DNA from 4 places in the Streptomyces sp. NPDC059398 genome. Region 2 is predicted to be linked to each of the others. Evidence: riboswitches for the same ligand, from Rfam matches in the RefSeq annotation. Region 2 holds a riboswitch; each other region holds the start of a gene.

Evidence for each region. A riboswitch is a leader RNA that binds a small molecule or an ion and turns the genes downstream of it on or off. The one in region 2 is predicted to bind cobalamin.
Region 1: another riboswitch for cobalamin. It lies ahead of ACFXBC_RS11540 (CoA-acylating methylmalonate-semialdehyde dehydrogenase); the one in region 2 lies ahead of ACFXBC_RS00550 (ABC transporter substrate-binding protein).
Region 3: another riboswitch for cobalamin. It lies ahead of ACFXBC_RS05695 (CbtB-domain containing protein); the one in region 2 lies ahead of ACFXBC_RS00550 (ABC transporter substrate-binding protein).
Region 4: another riboswitch for cobalamin. It lies ahead of ACFXBC_RS25760 (ribonucleoside-diphosphate reductase subunit alpha); the one in region 2 lies ahead of ACFXBC_RS00550 (ABC transporter substrate-binding protein).

Annotation. Positions count from the first base shown of each region.
Region 1 is NZ_JBHYWP010000023.1:51,588-55,781, reverse strand. Features, by position in the region: gene ACFXBC_RS11550 (aldo/keto reductase family oxidoreductase) at 1-792, opposite strand, end outside; gene ACFXBC_RS11545 (LysR family transcriptional regulator) at 898-1,761, shown strand; cobalamin riboswitch at 1,927-2,112, shown strand; gene ACFXBC_RS11540 (CoA-acylating methylmalonate-semialdehyde dehydrogenase) at 2,337-3,836, shown strand; gene ACFXBC_RS11535 (acyl-CoA dehydrogenase family protein) at 3,842-4,194, shown strand, end outside.
Region 2 is NZ_JBHYWP010000001.1:120,067-124,260, forward strand. Features, by position in the region: gene ACFXBC_RS00540 (response regulator transcription factor) at 1-595, shown strand, start outside; gene ACFXBC_RS00545 (sensor histidine kinase) at 592-2,160, shown strand; cobalamin riboswitch at 2,155-2,284, shown strand; gene ACFXBC_RS00550 (ABC transporter substrate-binding protein) at 2,323-3,321, shown strand; gene ACFXBC_RS00555 (FecCD family ABC transporter permease) at 3,375-4,194, shown strand, end outside.
Region 3 is NZ_JBHYWP010000009.1:72,644-76,837, forward strand. Features, by position in the region: gene ACFXBC_RS05685 (alkaline phosphatase family protein) at 1-645, opposite strand, end outside; gene ACFXBC_RS05690 (CbtA family protein) at 866-1,633, opposite strand; gene ACFXBC_RS05695 (CbtB-domain containing protein) at 1,680-1,904, opposite strand; adenosylcobalamin (AdoCbl) riboswitch at 1,949-2,039, opposite strand; gene ACFXBC_RS05700 (histidine phosphatase family protein) at 2,618-3,235, shown strand; gene ACFXBC_RS05705 (DUF2127 domain-containing protein) at 3,311-4,084, opposite strand.
Region 4 is NZ_JBHYWP010000083.1:28,070-32,263, reverse strand. Features, by position in the region: gene mctP (monocarboxylate uptake permease MctP) at 1-1,332, shown strand, start outside; cobalamin riboswitch at 1,580-1,740, shown strand; gene ACFXBC_RS25760 (ribonucleoside-diphosphate reductase subunit alpha) at 1,870-4,194, shown strand, end outside.

The sequences.
Region 1 (4,194 bases), on a different contig from region 2:
CGCCACCGACGAGGTGCCGGGAATGAGCAGGATGTTCGGCGACCGCCGCAGCAGCCAGGCCAGGGCGACCGACATCGGTGTCGCGTCCAGCCGGGTGGCCACGGCGGAAAGTGCCGTGGACTGCAGTGGGGTGAAGCCGCCGAGCGGGAAGAAAGGCACGTAGGCGATGCCCTTGGCGGCGAGTTCGCCGATCAGCTCGTCGTCCTGACGGTAGGCGAGGTTGTACATGTTCTGTACGCACACGATCGGCGCGATCGTCTGCGCCTCGGCGACCTGTTCCGCCGTCGCGTTGCTCACTCCGAGGTGCCGGATCAGGCCCTGCTGCTGGAGTTCGACGAGGGCCGCGAAGGGCTCGGCGAGCGAGCCGGGCCGGGGACCCGTGGCGTCGCCGAGCCGGAGATTGACCACGTCGAGCGAGTCGAGGCCGAGGTCCTCAAGGTTCTCGCGTACGGCGCGGCGCAGCTCCTCGGGCTGCCGGGCAGGGATCCAGCCGCCCTGCTGATCGCGGACCGCGCCGACCTTGGTCACGACGTGCAGTGACTCGGGGCAGGGGTGCAGCGCTTCACGGATCAGCTGGTTGGTGACGCGCGGTCCGTATGCGCCGGCGGTGTCGATATGGGTGATCCCGAGGGCGGCGGCCTCGCGCAGGACGGCGAGCGCGCCGTCACGGTCGGCAGGAGGGCCCATGACCCCGGGGCCGGCGAGCTGCATGGCGCCGTAGCCGAAGCGGGTGACGGTCAGATCGCCGAGGGTCCAGGTGCCACCGGGCAGGGACGCGGAAGGTCTGTTCATGGTTTCGCTCATGCCGTCGATGTTCGCTCGCGGACAGGCGGCGCATCCAATACCGACACAGCGCCCTGTCATACCCGGTAGGTATCACAGAGATACGCTGTGGCCATGGACACCCTGGAGACCCGTGAGCTGAGGTACTTCGTGGCCGTCGCAGAGGAACTGCACTTCGGCCGCGCCGCCGAGCGCCTCGGCATGGCCCAGCCACCGCTGTCCCGGGCGATCCAGCAGCTCGAACGGCGCCTCGGCGTCTCCCTGCTGGAACGCAACCGCCGCGGCGTCTCCCTGACCGGCGCCGGAGAGACGCTGCTGCACGAGGGCCGCGCAGCACTCGACGCGACCACCGCTGCCGCCCGCCGCACCCGTCGCGCCGGCGGCGCCGGCAGTCCGGGCGGCCCCCGCAACCGCCTGGTACTGGCAGTGAAGGCCGGCGCGTCCCACGAGCTGATGCGCAAGCTCCTAGACGCCTACGCGGCCGAGCCCGACGCCGCTGAGATCGAGGTACTGCCGAGCGGCACATGTGAGCAGGGAGAAATGCTGCGCGACGGCCGCGCTGATGTGGCGCTCATGCACGCGCCGTTCAATTCCCTCGCCGGGTTCGACAGCGAGGAACTGATGGCCGAGGGACAGATCGCGATCCTGCCCGCCTCACATCCCCTCGCCGCGCAGAGGACGCTGTCCCTGGCGGACGTCAGCGACATCCCCGGTCTTCCGCTCGCCCGCTGGTCCCGCCGCGGCACGTACCCACCCGGCCCGGGCCCCGAGATCCACGACCAGACGCAGCTGGCCCAGCTGATCGCCCTCGGACGCACCGTGGCCGTCTTCCCCGAGTCGGCCAGCGCCTGGCTATGGGCCGAGCACACGGCCGTGCCCCTGACCGACGCACCCCCCGTCGTCACCCACATCGCCTGGCCCGCGCACAGCCGCTCCCTCGCCCTTGCCGGACTGATCCGCACGGCCACACGGCTATGACCCGCTGACTGCCCACTACGGCCTCGGGTACGAAAGGGTCAGCCAACGCCTCAGCACGCTGCGGCGGTCCCGGCCGCGAGGTGCCCCGTACCCGCTGACCGGGAAGCAGCCGGAAACCGACGCCTGGAGCGACACAGCCGGGGCGGGGGGTGGACTTACTAGGACGTCCAACTATATCTTCGTGGCACAAGGTCCGCGGTGCAGGGAAGCCGGTGTGAATCCGGCACGGTCCCGCCACTGTGACCGGGGAGTGTGCTGCCATCCACACGCCACTGGCGATTTCAGCCGGGAAGGCGGGCGGCACGCGGGGATCCGGGAGTCAGGATACCGGCCGCGGAATGTTCCGTGTTTTCCACGAGGATGGAGCAGACACGCATGGCACCGGTCCGTACGCACACCCACGACCCTGGTGATCCGGCGGAGCGCACCCGACTCGACGCGCGCTCGTAGAACTCCGCGGCCGCGAGCCGCTGTTCGCTGTCCCACGGCAGCCCTCCCGGCAGCACGCCCGTCCGCGTGCTCCCGGCGATCTGCCGTGCCGTCCCCGGATCCCAACCTGACGAGAGCAGGCAACCATGGTCCGTGAACTCACCCATTTCATCGGCGGTAAACACACCGCCGGTACATCCGGTCTCTTCGGCGACGTGTACGACCCCAACACCGGCACCGTCCAGGCCCGGGTCCCGCTCGCGGGCCGCGCCGACACCGAGGCGGCCATCGCCGACGCGGTCACGGCGCAGCCGGAATGGGGGGAGTGGAATCCGCAGCGCCGTGCCCGGATCCTGCTGCGCTTCCTCCAACTCGTCGATGGGGAACGTGACTCCCTGGCCCGGCTGCTGTCCGCCGAGCACGGAAAGACCGTCGCCGACGCCCACGGTGATATTCAGCGCGGCCTGGAGGTGGTGGAGTTCGCCGCTGGTATTCCGCACCTGCTGAAGGGCGAGTTCACCGACAACGCGGGCACCGGCATCGATGTGCACTCGCTGCGCTCCCCGATCGGAGTGGTCGCCGGCATCACGCCGTTCAACTTCCCGGCGATGATCCCGCTGTGGAAGGCGGCGCCCGCTCTCGCCTGCGGAAACGCGTTCATCCTCAAACCGTCCGAGCGCGATCCGTCCGTGCCGCTGCGCCTGGCCGAACTGTTCCTGGAAGCAGGTCTGCCGCCCGGTGTGCTGAACGTCGTCAACGGTGCCAAGGAGGCCGTCGACACGCTGCTCGATGACCCCCGGGTCGGCGCGCTCGGCTTCGTCGGCTCCACTCCCATTGCCGCACATATCTACGCGACCGCCGCCGCTCACGGGAAGCGCGCCCAGTGCTTCGGCGGCGCCAAGAACCACATGATCGTCATGCCGGACGCCGACCTCGACCAGGCCGTCGACGCCCTCATCGGAGCCGGATACGGGTCCGCGGGTGAACGCTGCATGGCGATCTCGGTGGCCGTGCCGGTCGGGGAGGAGACCGCCGACCGGCTCGTCGCCGCACTCAAGGAGCGGATCGCCACCCTCCGTATCGGCCGCTCCGACGACCCGGAAGCCGACTTCGGCCCCCTCGTGTGCCAGGACGCCCTCGACCGGGTCCGCCGGTATGTGGACACCGGAGTGGCCGAGGGCGCCGAACTCGTCGTCGACGGGCGGCAGTTCTCCCTGCCCGGCCACGAAGGCGGCTTCTTCGCGGGGGCGTCCCTCTTCGACCGGGTCACCCCGCGGATGCGGATCTACCAGGAGGAGATCTTCGGGCCCGTGCTGTGCGTCGTACGGGCCGCCTCCTACGAGGAGGCACTGCGGCTGCCCAGCGAGCACCCCTACGGAAACGGCGTCGCGATCTTCACCAGGGACGGCGACACCGCCCGCGACTTCACCCGCCGGGTGGACACCGGCATGGTCGGCGTCAACGTCCCCATCCCGGTCCCCGTCGCCTACCACACCTTCGGCGGCTGGAAGCAGTCCGGTTTCGGCGACCTCAACCAGCACGGCCCGGACGCCATCCGCTTCTACACCCGCACCAAGACCGTCACCTCGCGCTGGCCATCGGGTGCCAGGGAAGGCGCGAGCTTCACCCTTCCCACCATGGGATGAGCGCCATGACCACCACATCGCTCACCGAAGTCCAACAGGCCCTGGTCGAGACCACATTGGACTTCGCGCAGGATCATCTGGCGCCCCACGCCCTCCGGTGGGACCAGGACAAGTACTTTCCGGTCGAGGAGCTGCGCAAGGCTGCCGGGCTCGGTCTCGGCGGCGTGTACGTACGGGATGAGGCGGGCGGCAGCGGACTCTCCCGCGCCGACGGTGTCCTCGTCTTCGAGGCTCTCGCCTCCGGCTGCCCGTCCATCGCCGGCTACCTCTCCATCCACAACATGGTCGCCTGGATGATCGACCGCTACGGCGACGACGACCAGCGCGCACGGTGGCTGCCCCGCCTCTGCGCCATGGA
Region 2 (4,194 bases):
GGGTTTCGCCGTGGATGTCGCGCACGACGGCCTCGAAGGGCTGCACCTGGCCAGCGAGGGCCCGTACGACCTGGTCGTGCTCGACATCATGCTGCCCGGGATGAACGGCTACCGGGTCTGCGCGGCGCTCAGGGCGGCGGGCAACGACGTGCCCATCCTGATGCTGACGGCCAAGGACGGCGAGTACGACGAGGCCGAGGGGCTCGACACCGGGGCCGACGACTACCTCACCAAGCCGTTCTCCTATGTGGTCCTCGTCGCCAGGATCAGGGCGCTGCTCCGCCGGCACGCGGCCGGGCGGCCGTCGCCCGTGCTCACCGCGGGCAGCCTCACCGTCGACACCGCCACCCGCCGGGTGCACCGCGCGGGCACCGAAGTCGCCCTCACGGCGAAGGAGTTCGCGGTCCTGGAGCAACTCGCCGTCCGCCAGGGCGAAGTGGTCGGCAAGCCGGAGATCCTGGAGCACGTCTGGGACTTCGCCTACGAGGGCGACCCGAACATCGTCGAGGTGTACGTGAGCGCCCTGCGCCGCAAGCTGGGCGCCGGACTCATCCAGACCGTGCGCGGCGCGGGGTACCGTCTGGTCGCCGAATGAGGCGCCTGCTCGGTTCCGTACGGGCCAGGGCGGCGCTGGGCGCGACGGCCGTCGTCGCTGTCGCGCTGGTCGCCGCGGGGCTCTCGCTCCTGAGCGTCCTGCGGTCCAACCTCACGGGCCAGACCGATCTGCGCGCCGAGGTCGTCGCCCAGAACATCGCATCGCAGGTCGCGCTCGACGTCCCGTACCGCAAACTCCATCTGCCCGACTCCGACGAGAACCCGGTGCAGGTGGTCACCGAGCACGGCGGACTGCGCGCCGCCAGTGACGATCTGGACGCCGTGACGGGGACGGCGACCACCGCGGTGCATCCGGCGCCGGCCGAGTCGAAGCACGACGACGACCATGGCGACGACAAGAGCCACGGCAAGAGCGACGACAAGAGCGACGACAAGAGCGACGACGACGATGACGACCACGGCAGCGGCGACGATCCGCCGCGCGGTGAGGTCTCGCACGACGACCCCCACTTCAGCTCCGGCACCGCGACCGTGGACGGTGACACCGCCGACTACCGGTTCGCCGCGGTCGAGGTGACCAACGGCAGCGACGACACCCTGATCGTCTACGCGGGCGCCCCGCTCACCACCGAGCAGAGCGCCGTCAGCACGCTCCGCGGCGCGATGCTCATCGGGCTGCCCGCCCTCCTGCTGGTCGTCGCGGGCGTCACCTGGCTGGTGACCCGGCGCGCCCTGCGCCCCGTCGAGGGGATCCGGCGGGAGATGGCGGCGATCACCGCGTCCGAGGACCTCGGCCGGCGGGTCCCGGAGCCCGGCTCGCACGACGAGGTGGCCCGGCTGGCCCGTACGACCAATGAGACGCTCACCGCCCTGGAGCGCTCCGTCGACCGGCAGCGGCGGTTCGTCGCGGACGCCTCCCACGAACTGCGCAGCCCCATCGCGAGTCTGCGCACCCAGCTGGAGGTCGGCGCCGCGCACCCGGAGCTGCTCGACGTCGAGGGCGCGGTCATGGACACTGTACGGCTCCAGCAACTGGCCGCCGATCTGCTGCTGCTCGCCCGCCTGGACGCGGGGGAGCGGCCCGGTGCGGCGCGGATCGACCTGGGGGAGCTGGTGCGCGAGGAGGTCTCGCGGCGGCACGGGGGCCGGGTGCCGGTGACGGTCGACGCCGCGAACGGGCTCGAAGTGGAGGGATCCCGCGGGCAGTTGGCGCGGGTGATCGGCAACCTCCTGGACAACGCCCAGCGGCACGCGCGCTCGGGCGTCGAGGTCTGCGTACGGGAGCGGAACGGCCGGCTCGTCGCGGAGGTCGCGGACGACGGCCCCGGGGTGCCGCCCGCGGAGCGTGAACGGATCTTCGAGCGGTTCGTACGGCTCGACGACGCCCGGACCCGTGACGACGGGGGCGCCGGTCTCGGCCTGGCCATCGCCCGCGATGTCGCGCACCGGCACGGCGGGACGCTCACCGTCGGCGACGGCGCCGCCTTCGCCCTGGACCTGCCCGCCCCGCGGACCGGGGACGCCCCGCGGACCCAGGACACCCCGCCCGCCCAGGACGCTCCGCGGGCCCGGGCAGCCAAGGGGAGCGGCCCTGGCGGCGTCTGACACACTGAGCGCGAACCCAGGCGGTGCGGTGAAGGAAACCGGTGCGATTCCGGTACGGTCCCGCCACTGTGACCGGGCCTCGCGGCCCGGAAGCCAGACACTTCCCGCGCCGCCTTCTCCGTACGACCTGGGGACGAGGACATCCCCCGGAGAGGCCCGGCCATGCCCCGTAACCCCCGGACGTCGCGCGCCGCACTGGCGCTCATACCCCTGATCCTGCTGCCGCTCGCCGGCTGCGGGGCGGGCTCCACGCAGGACACGGGCGCGGACAGGGGCGCGAAAGCTCCCGCCGGATTCCCGTACACGGTCGACAACTGCGGGACCAGGACGACCTTCGACGCGCCCCCGAAGCGGGCCGTCACGATGAACCAGCACGCGACGGAACTCATGCTGGCCCTCGGACTCCGGGACCGGATCGCGGGCACCGCCTACCTCGACGACAAGGTCCTTCCCCGGTACCGCGCCGACTACGCGAAGACCAAGGTCATCGCCAAGGAGTACCCGTCCCGGGAGACCCTCCTCGGCGCCAACCCGGACTTCGTCTACGGCGGTTACGCCAGCGCCTTCGACAAGGCCCAGGGCCGTGACCGGGCCGGGCTCCAGAAGTCGGGCATCAACACCCGGCTCAATATCGAGAACTGCACCGGCGGCCCGGTCGGCCTCGGTCAGCTCAGCACCGAGATCACCCAGGTCGCGCGGACCTTCGGCGTTCCCGGCCGCGGCCGGAAGCTGATCGCGGAGCAGAAGGAGAAGATCGCGGCCGTCGAGGCGAAGCTCAAGGGGGCGGACCGGCCCTCGGTCTTCGTGTACGACTCGGGGGACAGCTCGGCGTTCACGGCGGGCGGCAGCGGTATCGGCAACGAGATCGTGTCACTGGCGGGCGGCACCAACGTCTTCGCCGATCTGGGGAAGAGCTTCGGTGATGTCTCCTGGGAGCAGGTCATCAAGCGCAGGCCCCAGGTCGTCGTGGTCTACGACTACGGCGGGACCAGCGTCGCGGCGAAGAAGAAGCGGCTGCTCGGCGATCCCGCCCTCAAGGACGTCCCCGCCATCAGGAACAGGCGTTTCGCGGTGCTGCCGCTGTCGTCGGCCGTCCTCGGCGTACGCGTCGCTGACGCCGTCGGGGACCTGGCCGCGCAGCTGCACCCCGACGCCGGATGAGGGCCGGGACCAAGGCCCGGCCGCATCCTCCGGCCTCGGGTGTGCTGCGTTCGATGCCCGTCGTGACCGGTGTGCTCACCGTGGTGCTGCTCGCGACGGCGGTGGCGGGACTGGCGCTCGGCCCGGTGCGCATCCCGCCGGGCGAGGTGCTCCGGGTGGTGCTGGGCGGCGAGCGGAGCGGCGCGTATCCGACGATCGTGTGGGACGTGCGGCTGCCCCGGGTGGTGCTCGGGGCCGTCGTCGGGGCGGGGCTCGCGCTGTCCGGGGCGGTCCTCCAGGCGCTGGTGCGCAACGCGCTGGCCGATCCCTTTCTGCTGGGCGCCTCCTCGGGGGCGTCGGCCGGGGCGGTGCTCGTCATCGTCTTCGGCCTCGGCACGGGGGCCGCGGCGACCGTGGCGCTGCCGGCCGCCGCGTTCATCGGCTCGATGGCGGCGCTGGTCGCGGTGTACGCGATGGCCAGGCGCGGCGGGACGATGACGACGGGGCGGCTGATCCTGGCCGGAGTGGCGATCCAGTACGTGCTGTCCGCGCTCACCAGCCTCGTCCTGGTGCTCTCCGCGCAGGCCGAGCATGTGCGCGCCATCATGTTCTGGACGCTGGGCGGTCTCGGCGGGGCCCGCTGGGACGAACTGGCGCTGCCCGCCGGGGTGCTGGCCGTCGGCGCGGTGGTGCTGATCGCGCTGGCCAGACCGCTGGACCTGCTGCTCGCCGGTGAGGAGGGAGCACGCAGCCTGGGCCTGGATCCGGGCCGGTTCCGGGGCGCCGTCTTCATCGGGGTCTCGCTGATCATCGGGGTGCTGGTGGCGTTCAGCGGGGCGATCGGCTTCGTCGGGCTGATGGTCCCGCACGCCGCCCGGCTGGTGGTGGGGGCGG
Region 3 (4,194 bases), on a different contig from region 2:
CGGCGTGGCGGCGGTGTTGCTCAGGATCGGCCCGCCCTGGGTGCCGTTCGGGTCGAGGGTGCCCGTCATCCAGTACAGCCGGTTCGGCCAGGTGGGACCGAACACCGAGCAGAAGTAGTTGTCGCAGATGGTGAAGGTCTCCGCCAGCGCGAACTGGAACGGGATGTCCTCCCGGGTGTAATAGCCCATGACATAAGGGCCGTTGACCCCGTCGGCCTTGCGGTGCGCGGGCAGCCACTGGTCCATCCGGCCGCCGTTCCACGCCTCGTGCTGTACGGACCAGGCGTGGCTGGTGGACGGGATGGCCTGGGCGCTCGATGTGTGGGTGTCCAGATGGAACGGGAGCAGATAGCCCTTCGGGTTCACTGTGTCGGGCTGGTAGAAGACCGGCTTGCCGTTCGGCAGCTTCTGCGCGTGCGGGTCGCTGAAGCCGCGTACGCCGGACAGCGTGCCGAAGTAGTGGTCGAACGAGCGGTTCTCCTGCATCAGCATGACGACGTGTTCGATGTCGCGCAGGGAACCGTGGCGCGGCGGCCCGGCCGCGACCGCCTTCTGCACGCTGGGCGGCAGCAGCGAGAGCGCCGCAGCGCCGCCCACGGCGCCTGCCGCTGAGCCAAGGAGTCTGCGTCGCGTCAACTCGGCCATGAACATCCCCTTCTCACGCTCGGACGGGCCCGTTCTGAGGCCCCTCCGGAACTCTCTCGGGAGCCCGGTGAAGAGGGGAGGAGTCGGACGATGAACAGGTGGCCAATGAGCGGCAAGGGCTTGGCCAAGCCAGAACCTGGTGTTCGCACAGCCGGGATCCCGCCCGGACAAAGGTCCGGACGGGATCCGTGAGTAGCCGTGAAGCCCCTTGTGGGAGAGCTCAGTTGGTGGGGGCGGCCGTTGGCGCCACGGTGCCGTCCGTGTGGTGTGACGCAGCCGTCCGTGGGAGGAGATGACGCTCGGCGAGGTGGCCGAAGAGCAGGCCGAACGCGGTCCACAGCGTGAGCTGGATGGCGAGCGCCGAGAGCCGGAACTGCCAGAGCAGGGTGGCCGGGAAGTCCTTGGGCACCTCGTTGACGGCGGGCAGGAGCGCATAGGCGAGTCCGACCAGTACGAGGAAGGCGGCCCCGGCCGCTACGGTCGCGTTCCAGTTGCCCAGCCGTGGCGCGAGCCGTTTGCCGAGGAGCACGGCGGCCACCGAGAGCAGCACGCTGAGGACCATCATCAGGAAGTACAGGGCGGTGCGTTTGCCGATGGTGCCGGGGTCGCCGACGGACGGCGGGTTGGCCGGGTACTTGAGGAACGGCACGACGTACACGGTGATCAGGGCGCCGGCCGAGACCAGCATGGCTGTCGCCCGCGGGCCGAAGCCGCCGGTACGGCCGAGTGCGAAGCAGAACGCGAGAGCGGCGATACCGCCGACCGCGACGCCGAAGACGAGCACACCGGTGGCGAGTCCCGCCGTCGACTGGAGGGAGCGGCTGACCACCTCCATCTCGTGCTCATGGCTGTGCGCGTCCTCGAAGGCGATGGCCGAGTCGACCCGCGGCTCACCGAGCAGATAGGCGACCACCAGGGCCAGTACACCGGCGGCGAGGCCGGCCAGCATGCCGCGGACGAGCAGGACGCGTATCGATATGGAGTTCATGAGAGAGGTCCCCTGGACGTCAGTAGGTCAGTTGGACGTCAGTAGGTCAGTGGCAGGGGAAGCCGAGGAGATGACGTCCGTCGTGGACCCACTCGTGCACGTCGGTCCCCGAGACGACCGAGGTGGCGCCCTGCTCGGCGCCGACGAAGTACAGCAGGACGAGCATGAGGATCCCGAAGAAGACCGCCCAGGGGGCGATGGCCTTGGCCGAGAGCGGAGCGATCGCCGGAGTGGCGGGGGCGCTCGGAGTGGGGGCAAGGGAGTTTGCCATGGCAGAACCTCCTGGGGAACACGCGTCCCGGTCGTGGTGCCTGAGACGAAGGTGCTGGGTCTGACTTCCCGTAGGACGGGTTCACAGTGGCGCGACCGTGCCGGATTCTCACCGGACTTCCATTACGCCTTCGTCATGTTCACGTGGACCGTACCGTCTGCCCGACCGGCTTCGCTACGGTGCCGGTCCGGCAGAACGGCCCGTCACACCCCGCGCCCGGTACCCCGGACGCACGTGTTCTGCTTGCCCGGCCGGACGGGTGGACGGGTGGACGGCGGGACGGTGAGGGCGATGACGGTACGGGTGATGCAGTACGGATGATGCAGTACGGATGATGTCGGTCTCACCTCGCGGAGCGGGGTCCGGCTCTGTGCGAGGTCCGTATCGACGACGCGGGGCCGCCGGACGAGGCGTTCCGGCGGCTGGACGTCGCGCCGCTGACGCCGACCGGGCTGGGCGGCAGGGCCGGACGGTGGAACCCGCGCACCGGACGGTCGCCGGAGCCGTGACCAGGGGTGCGCCCCGGCGGCGGGTGCGCTCCGCTGGAGAGGGCGTGGCAGTGCGCCCGGAATCACACCCCGTGAGCCGCCTCTGCGGGAATCTTCGCTGGTCGTGACAGGCTGAAGCCCTTGTACAACATCAACACAGACGTCACGGGTGGCTCCGACAGCACATCGGCGGCCCGGTGACAGACGCGAAAAGGCAGGGCGGTCATGGGAGAGCTGATTCTCGTACGGCACGGTGAGACCAGCTGGAGCCGCACCGGGAAACACACCAGCTGGACGGATCTGCCGCTGACGGCGGCCGGCGAGGAGCAGGCCCGCAAGGTCGCACCGCTGCTGGCCCAGCGGCGCATCGCACTGACCCTCACCAGCACGCTGACCAGGGCCAGGCGGACGGCCGAGCTGGCGGGCCTCGAACCCGCACGCGCCGACGCCGACCTGCACGAGTGGGACTACGGGGCGTACGAGGGCATCACCAGCGCGGAGATCCACCAGGACCGGCCCGACTGGGACCTGTGGACCGACGGGGTGGCCGAGGGCCCGCCCGAGCACCCCGGCGAGTCCCCGCAGCAGGTTGGCGAGCGCGCCGACCGCGTCCTGCGGCGGGTCGACGTGGCGCTGCGCGACGCCGATCTGGACGGCGAGGGCGGAGACGTCGTCCTCGTCGGGCACGCCCACTTCCTGCGGGTGCTGACCGCGCGCCGGCTCGGACTGCCCGCGTCGGCCGGGGCGCTGTTCCGGCTGGACACCGCGTCCGTGAGCCGGATCGGCACCGAACACGGCCGACCCGCCCTCGCCGTGTGGAATCAGGTGCCGCTCAGCGGGTGACGGGTGACGGGTGACGGGTGACGGGTGACGGGTGGCTGGGGGTGGGGCCGGCCGGTGCCGCAGCGGTGACGGGCCTCAGCCGTTGACGTGCGCCGCCCCCGCGGTCGTCTCGACTTCCAGCAGTGAGGCGCTCTGGCGCTCCGCTTCGAAGGCCGTGTGCCCGCCCCGCAGGCCGAACAGGCGCTTGCCGAGCAGGATGTAGAGCACCGCCAGGATGTTGACCGTCAGGGTGGCGATCTTCAGCCAGCTGACCTTCTCGGTGAGCTCGTAGACCTCCAGCGGCAGGAACACCGCCGTGGCGACGACCGTCAGATACTCGGCCCAGCGCTTGGCGCGCCACAGTCCGACGCCCTCGACGATCTCGATCAGCGCGTAGACGACCAGCAGCGCGGCGACCAGCACCAGTGTGGAGTGCTTGTAACCGAAGGTCTTCTGGATGGTGCCGACCACCGGCGAGTGGTCCAGGTCGTAGTGGAAGTGACGGAACACCGGGCGCAGCACGTCCAGGTTCTCGTCGAAGAGCCGCCGCACTGCGTCCTTGCTGTTGCTGAACTTCCACACGGCCACGGCCACCAGCACGATGAACACCCCGCGCACCGCCCGCTCCACGGCGAGGAAGCGCAGGATGAACAGATCGCGCAGTACCTTGCCGCGCGGCACCAGCGGGGCGTCCCGCGCGGGGCCCGATCCGTGCGGATCCCCCAGGGCGAAGTCCCCGCAGCGCAGACAGCGCCATGCCTCGCCGAATCCGGTGTCGGCGCGCAGCCGCGCCGCGAGTTCCGGTTCCCGCGGGGCGTACGTCACATGTCCGCGCCGTGCGCAGGTGCGCCGGTTCCAGTCGATCTTCATGCTGTCTTCCCCGTGACGGTCGGCCGATGGTCGGCTTCTGATGTTGCCGGCGGCGGCCGCGTGGCGGCCGGACCGGCCCAGCGCGGACCGTAGCAGGACGCCGGCGGGCG
Region 4 (4,194 bases), on a different contig from region 2:
CCGCGGCTCTGGTCGGTCTCGCACAAGCACGGGTACGTGACCACGTCGGACTTCGTCCGGGGCCGGTTCGGCTCGAAGGGGCTCTCACTGGCCGTCGCGGTCACCGGCATCCTCGCCACCATGCCGTACATCGCTCTCCAGCTGGTCGGCATCCAGGCGGTGCTCGACGTGATGGGCGTCGGCGGCGAGGGCAGCAACTGGTTCGTGAAGGACCTCCCGCTGCTGATCGCCTTCGCGGTGCTCGCCGCGTACACCTACTCGTCGGGGCTGCGGGCGCCCGCGCTGATCGCCTTCGTCAAGGACGGTCTGATCTACATCGTCATCCTGGTGGCGATCATCTACATCCCGATCAAACTCGGCGGCTTCGACGACATCTTCGCCAAGGCCGGTCACGCCTTCTCGCAGACCAGCCCGGCGACGGGCAAGCCGCGCGGGGCGCTCGCACCGGGCGCGGCGGGCCAGTGGGGCTATGCGACGCTGGCGCTCGGCTCCGCGCTCGCGCTCTTCATGTACCCGCACTCGATCACGGCGACGCTCTCCTCGCGCAGCCGTAACGTGATCCGCCGCAACACCGCGATCCTGCCGCTGTACTCGCTGATGCTGGGGCTGCTCGCCCTCCTCGGCTTCATGGCGATCGCCGCCGGTATCAAGGTGAAGAACGGCCAGCTGGCCATCCCGCAGCTCTTCGAGAACATGTTCCCCGACTGGTTCGCGGGGGTGGCCTTCGCCGCCATCGGTATCGGTGCGCTGGTCCCCGCCGCCATCATGTCCATCGCCGCGGCGAACCTCTTCACCCGCAACATCTACAAGGACTTCATCAAGCCGGGGGCCACCCCCGCCCAGGAGGCCAAGGTCTCCAAGCTGGTCTCGCTCGTGGTGAAGGTCGGCGCGCTCCTCTTCGTGCTCGCCATGGACCCGACGGTGGCCATCAACTTCCAGCTGCTCGGCGGTATCTGGATCCTCCAGACCATGCCGGCGCTGGTCGGCGGGCTCTTCACCCGGTGGTTCCACCGCTGGGCGCTGCTCGCGGGCTGGGCGGTCGGCATGGTGTACGGGACGCTCGCCGCGTACGGCGTGGCGAGCCCGACGCAGGCGCACTTCGGCGGCTCCTCCAAGGAGATCCCGGGCATCGGACAGATCGGCTACATCGGTCTGACGGCGTTCGTACTGAACGTGGTCGTGACCCTGGTGCTCACTGTCGTGCTCAACGCGGTGAAGGCACCCGCCGGGATCGACGAGACCTCCCCGGAGGACTACACGGCGGACGCCGGGGACGAGGGCGTCCAGGTGGAGCTGCCTCCGGCCACGGCGGGAGCACCGGCCGGCCACTGAGCCGGCCGCTCCGCCAGGGGCCGGGTCCGCCGGGGCTGCGTCCGCCGGGGCCTCGCTCCGCCACGGGCCACGCTCCGCCAGGGGCCGTCGCGCCTCCCTTCCGGGGGAGACGCGCGGCGGCCCTTCTCCGTGCCCCCAGGAGCCCCCGCAGGGCGCCCCTGAACCGCTTCTGAGGCGTCCCGGTGGCCTGCACGCGGCCCCGGCGAAGCGGCCGTACGAGCCACCCTCCCAGGCTCCACGACACAACATATGGGGGGTGCTTTCCGGCGGGCACCCCACATGTATGCTCATGCTCGCTGTCGCCGCAGGGGAATCCGGTGCGAATCCGGAACTGTCCCGCAACGGTGTGATCAGTGCGCTTTCGCGCACCGTGGAGTCCGAGGACCTGCCGACGGCGCATCCGGCTCGACCGAACCGGATGGGAAACGTCCGGGCCTCGCGGTAGGGCCTGCGGACGCCATGCGGTGTGCTGCTCTGCTGTGCCCGTACGCGCCCGTGCCCCCCGCCGGCCCCCAGCCGAGCGAGGGAGAGCGCACCGTGACCATCGCGCCCACCGCACCTGTCTCCGAGCAGGTGGCGGACGCCCCGGGAACCGTACTGCTGCGGACCCTGACCGACCTCACCGCCGATCTCACCGACACCGACCCCGGCAGGGTCGCCGCTGCCGCCCTGCGCGGGCGCAACGCGGCGTCGGACGAGGCGGAGCTGCGGGAGCTGGCCACCGAGGCGGCCGCGGGTCTCATCTCCGAGGACCCCGCGTACTCCCGGCTCGCCGCGCGGCTGCTCACCCGCACCATCGCCGACGAGGCGGCGGGCCAGGGCGCGGTGTCGTTCTCCTCGTCGGTCGCCGTCGGCCACCGCGAGGGGCTGATCGCCGACCGTACGGCCGCCTTCGTCCGGCTGCACGCGGAGCGGCTCGACGCGACCGTCGACCCCGGGGCCGACGACCGCTTCGGGTACTTCGGGCTGCGCACCCTCTACAGCCGCTATCTGCTGCGCCACCCCCTCACCCGCCAGGTCATCGAGACACCCCAGCACTTCATGCTCCGGGTCGCCTGCGGTCTCGCCGCCGACGAATCCGCCGACGCGCTGGCCGAAGTGGCCGCGCTGTACGGGCTGATGAGCCGCCTCGACTATCTGCCCTCCTCCCCCACGCTCTTCAACTCCGGTACCCGGCACCCGCAGATGTCCTCCTGCTACCTGCTGGACTCGCCACTCGACCAGCTGGACTCGATCTACGGGCGCTACCACGAGGTGGCGCGGCTCTCGAAGCACGCGGGCGGCATCGGCCTCTCGTACTCCCGCATCCGCGCCCGCGGTTCGCTGATCCGCGGCACCAACGGACACTCCAACGGCATCGTCCCCTTCCTCAAGACCCTCGACGCCTCGGTCGCCGCGGTGAACCAGGGCGGCCGGCGCAAGGGCGCCGCCGCCGTCTACCTGGAGACCTGGCACTCGGACATCGAGGAGTTCCTGGAGCTGCGCGACAACACCGGTGAGGACGCCCGGCGTACGCACAATCTCAACCTGGCCCACTGGGTGCCCGACGAGTTCATGCGCCGGGTTGGCTCGGACGGCACCTGGTCGCTGTTCTCGCCCGCCGACGTGCCGGAGCTGACCGATCTGTGGGGCGAGGAGTTCGACGCCGCGTACCGCAGGGCCGAGGCGGCGGGGCTGGCGAGGAAGACCATCCCGGCGCGGGAGCTGTACGGGCGGATGATGCGCACCCTCGCCCAGACCGGCCAGGGCTGGATGACCTTCAAGGACGCGTCGAACCGTACGGCCAACCAGACCGCCGAACCGGGTGCGGTCGTCCACTCGTCGAACCTGTGCACCGAGATCCTGGAGGTGACGGACGACGGCGAGACCGCGGTCTGCAACCTGGGCTCGGTCAACGTCGGCGCGTTCGTCTCCGGCGGCTCCCTGGACTGGGAGCGCCTGGACGCGACCGTCCGCACCGCGGTCACCTTCCTCGACCGGGTCGTGGACATCAACTTCTACCCGACCGAGCAGGCGGGCCGCTCCAACGCCAAGTGGCGTCCGGTGGGCCTGGGCCTGATGGGGCTCCAGGACGTCTTCTTCCAGCTGCGGCTGCCCTTCGACTCACCCGAGGCGCAGGCGCTCTCCACCCGGATCTCCGAGCGGATCATGCTCGCCGCCTACGAGGCGTCCTGCGACCTCGCCGACAGGAGCGGCCCGCTGCCCGCCTGGGAGAAGACCCGCGCGGCCCGCGGTGTGCTGCACCCCGACCACTACGCGACCGAGCTGAACTGGCCGGAGCGGTGGGAGGCGCTGCGCGCCCGGATCGCGAGGACCGGGATGCGCAACTCGCTGCTGCTCGCGATCGCGCCGACCGCGACCATCGCCTCGATCGCCGGGGTGTACGAGTGCATCGAGCCGCAGGTCTCCAACCTCTTCAAGCGCGAGACGCTCTCGGGTGAGTTCCTCCAGGTCAACGCGTATCTGGTGAACGAGCTGAAGGAGCTGGGCGTCTGGGACGCGCAGTCCCGTGAGGCGCTGCGCGAGGCCAGCGGTTCGGTGCAGGGCTTCAGCTGGATCCCCGAGGAGGTCAGGGCGCTCTACCGCACCGCGTGGGAGATCCCGCAGCGCGGTCTGATCGACATGGCCGCGGCCCGCACCCCGTTCATCGACCAGAGCCAGTCCCTGAACCTGTTCCTGGAGACGCCGACCATCGGGAAGCTCTCCTCGATGTACGCGTACGCGTGGAAGCAGGGCATCAAGACCACGTACTACCTGCGCTCGCGCCCGGCGACGCGTATCGCGCGGGCGGCGCGCTCCGCCGCCGTCCCCGCCCAGCAGGCCCCGGCCGCCGCCGAAGCGGACGCCATCGCCTGCTCCCTT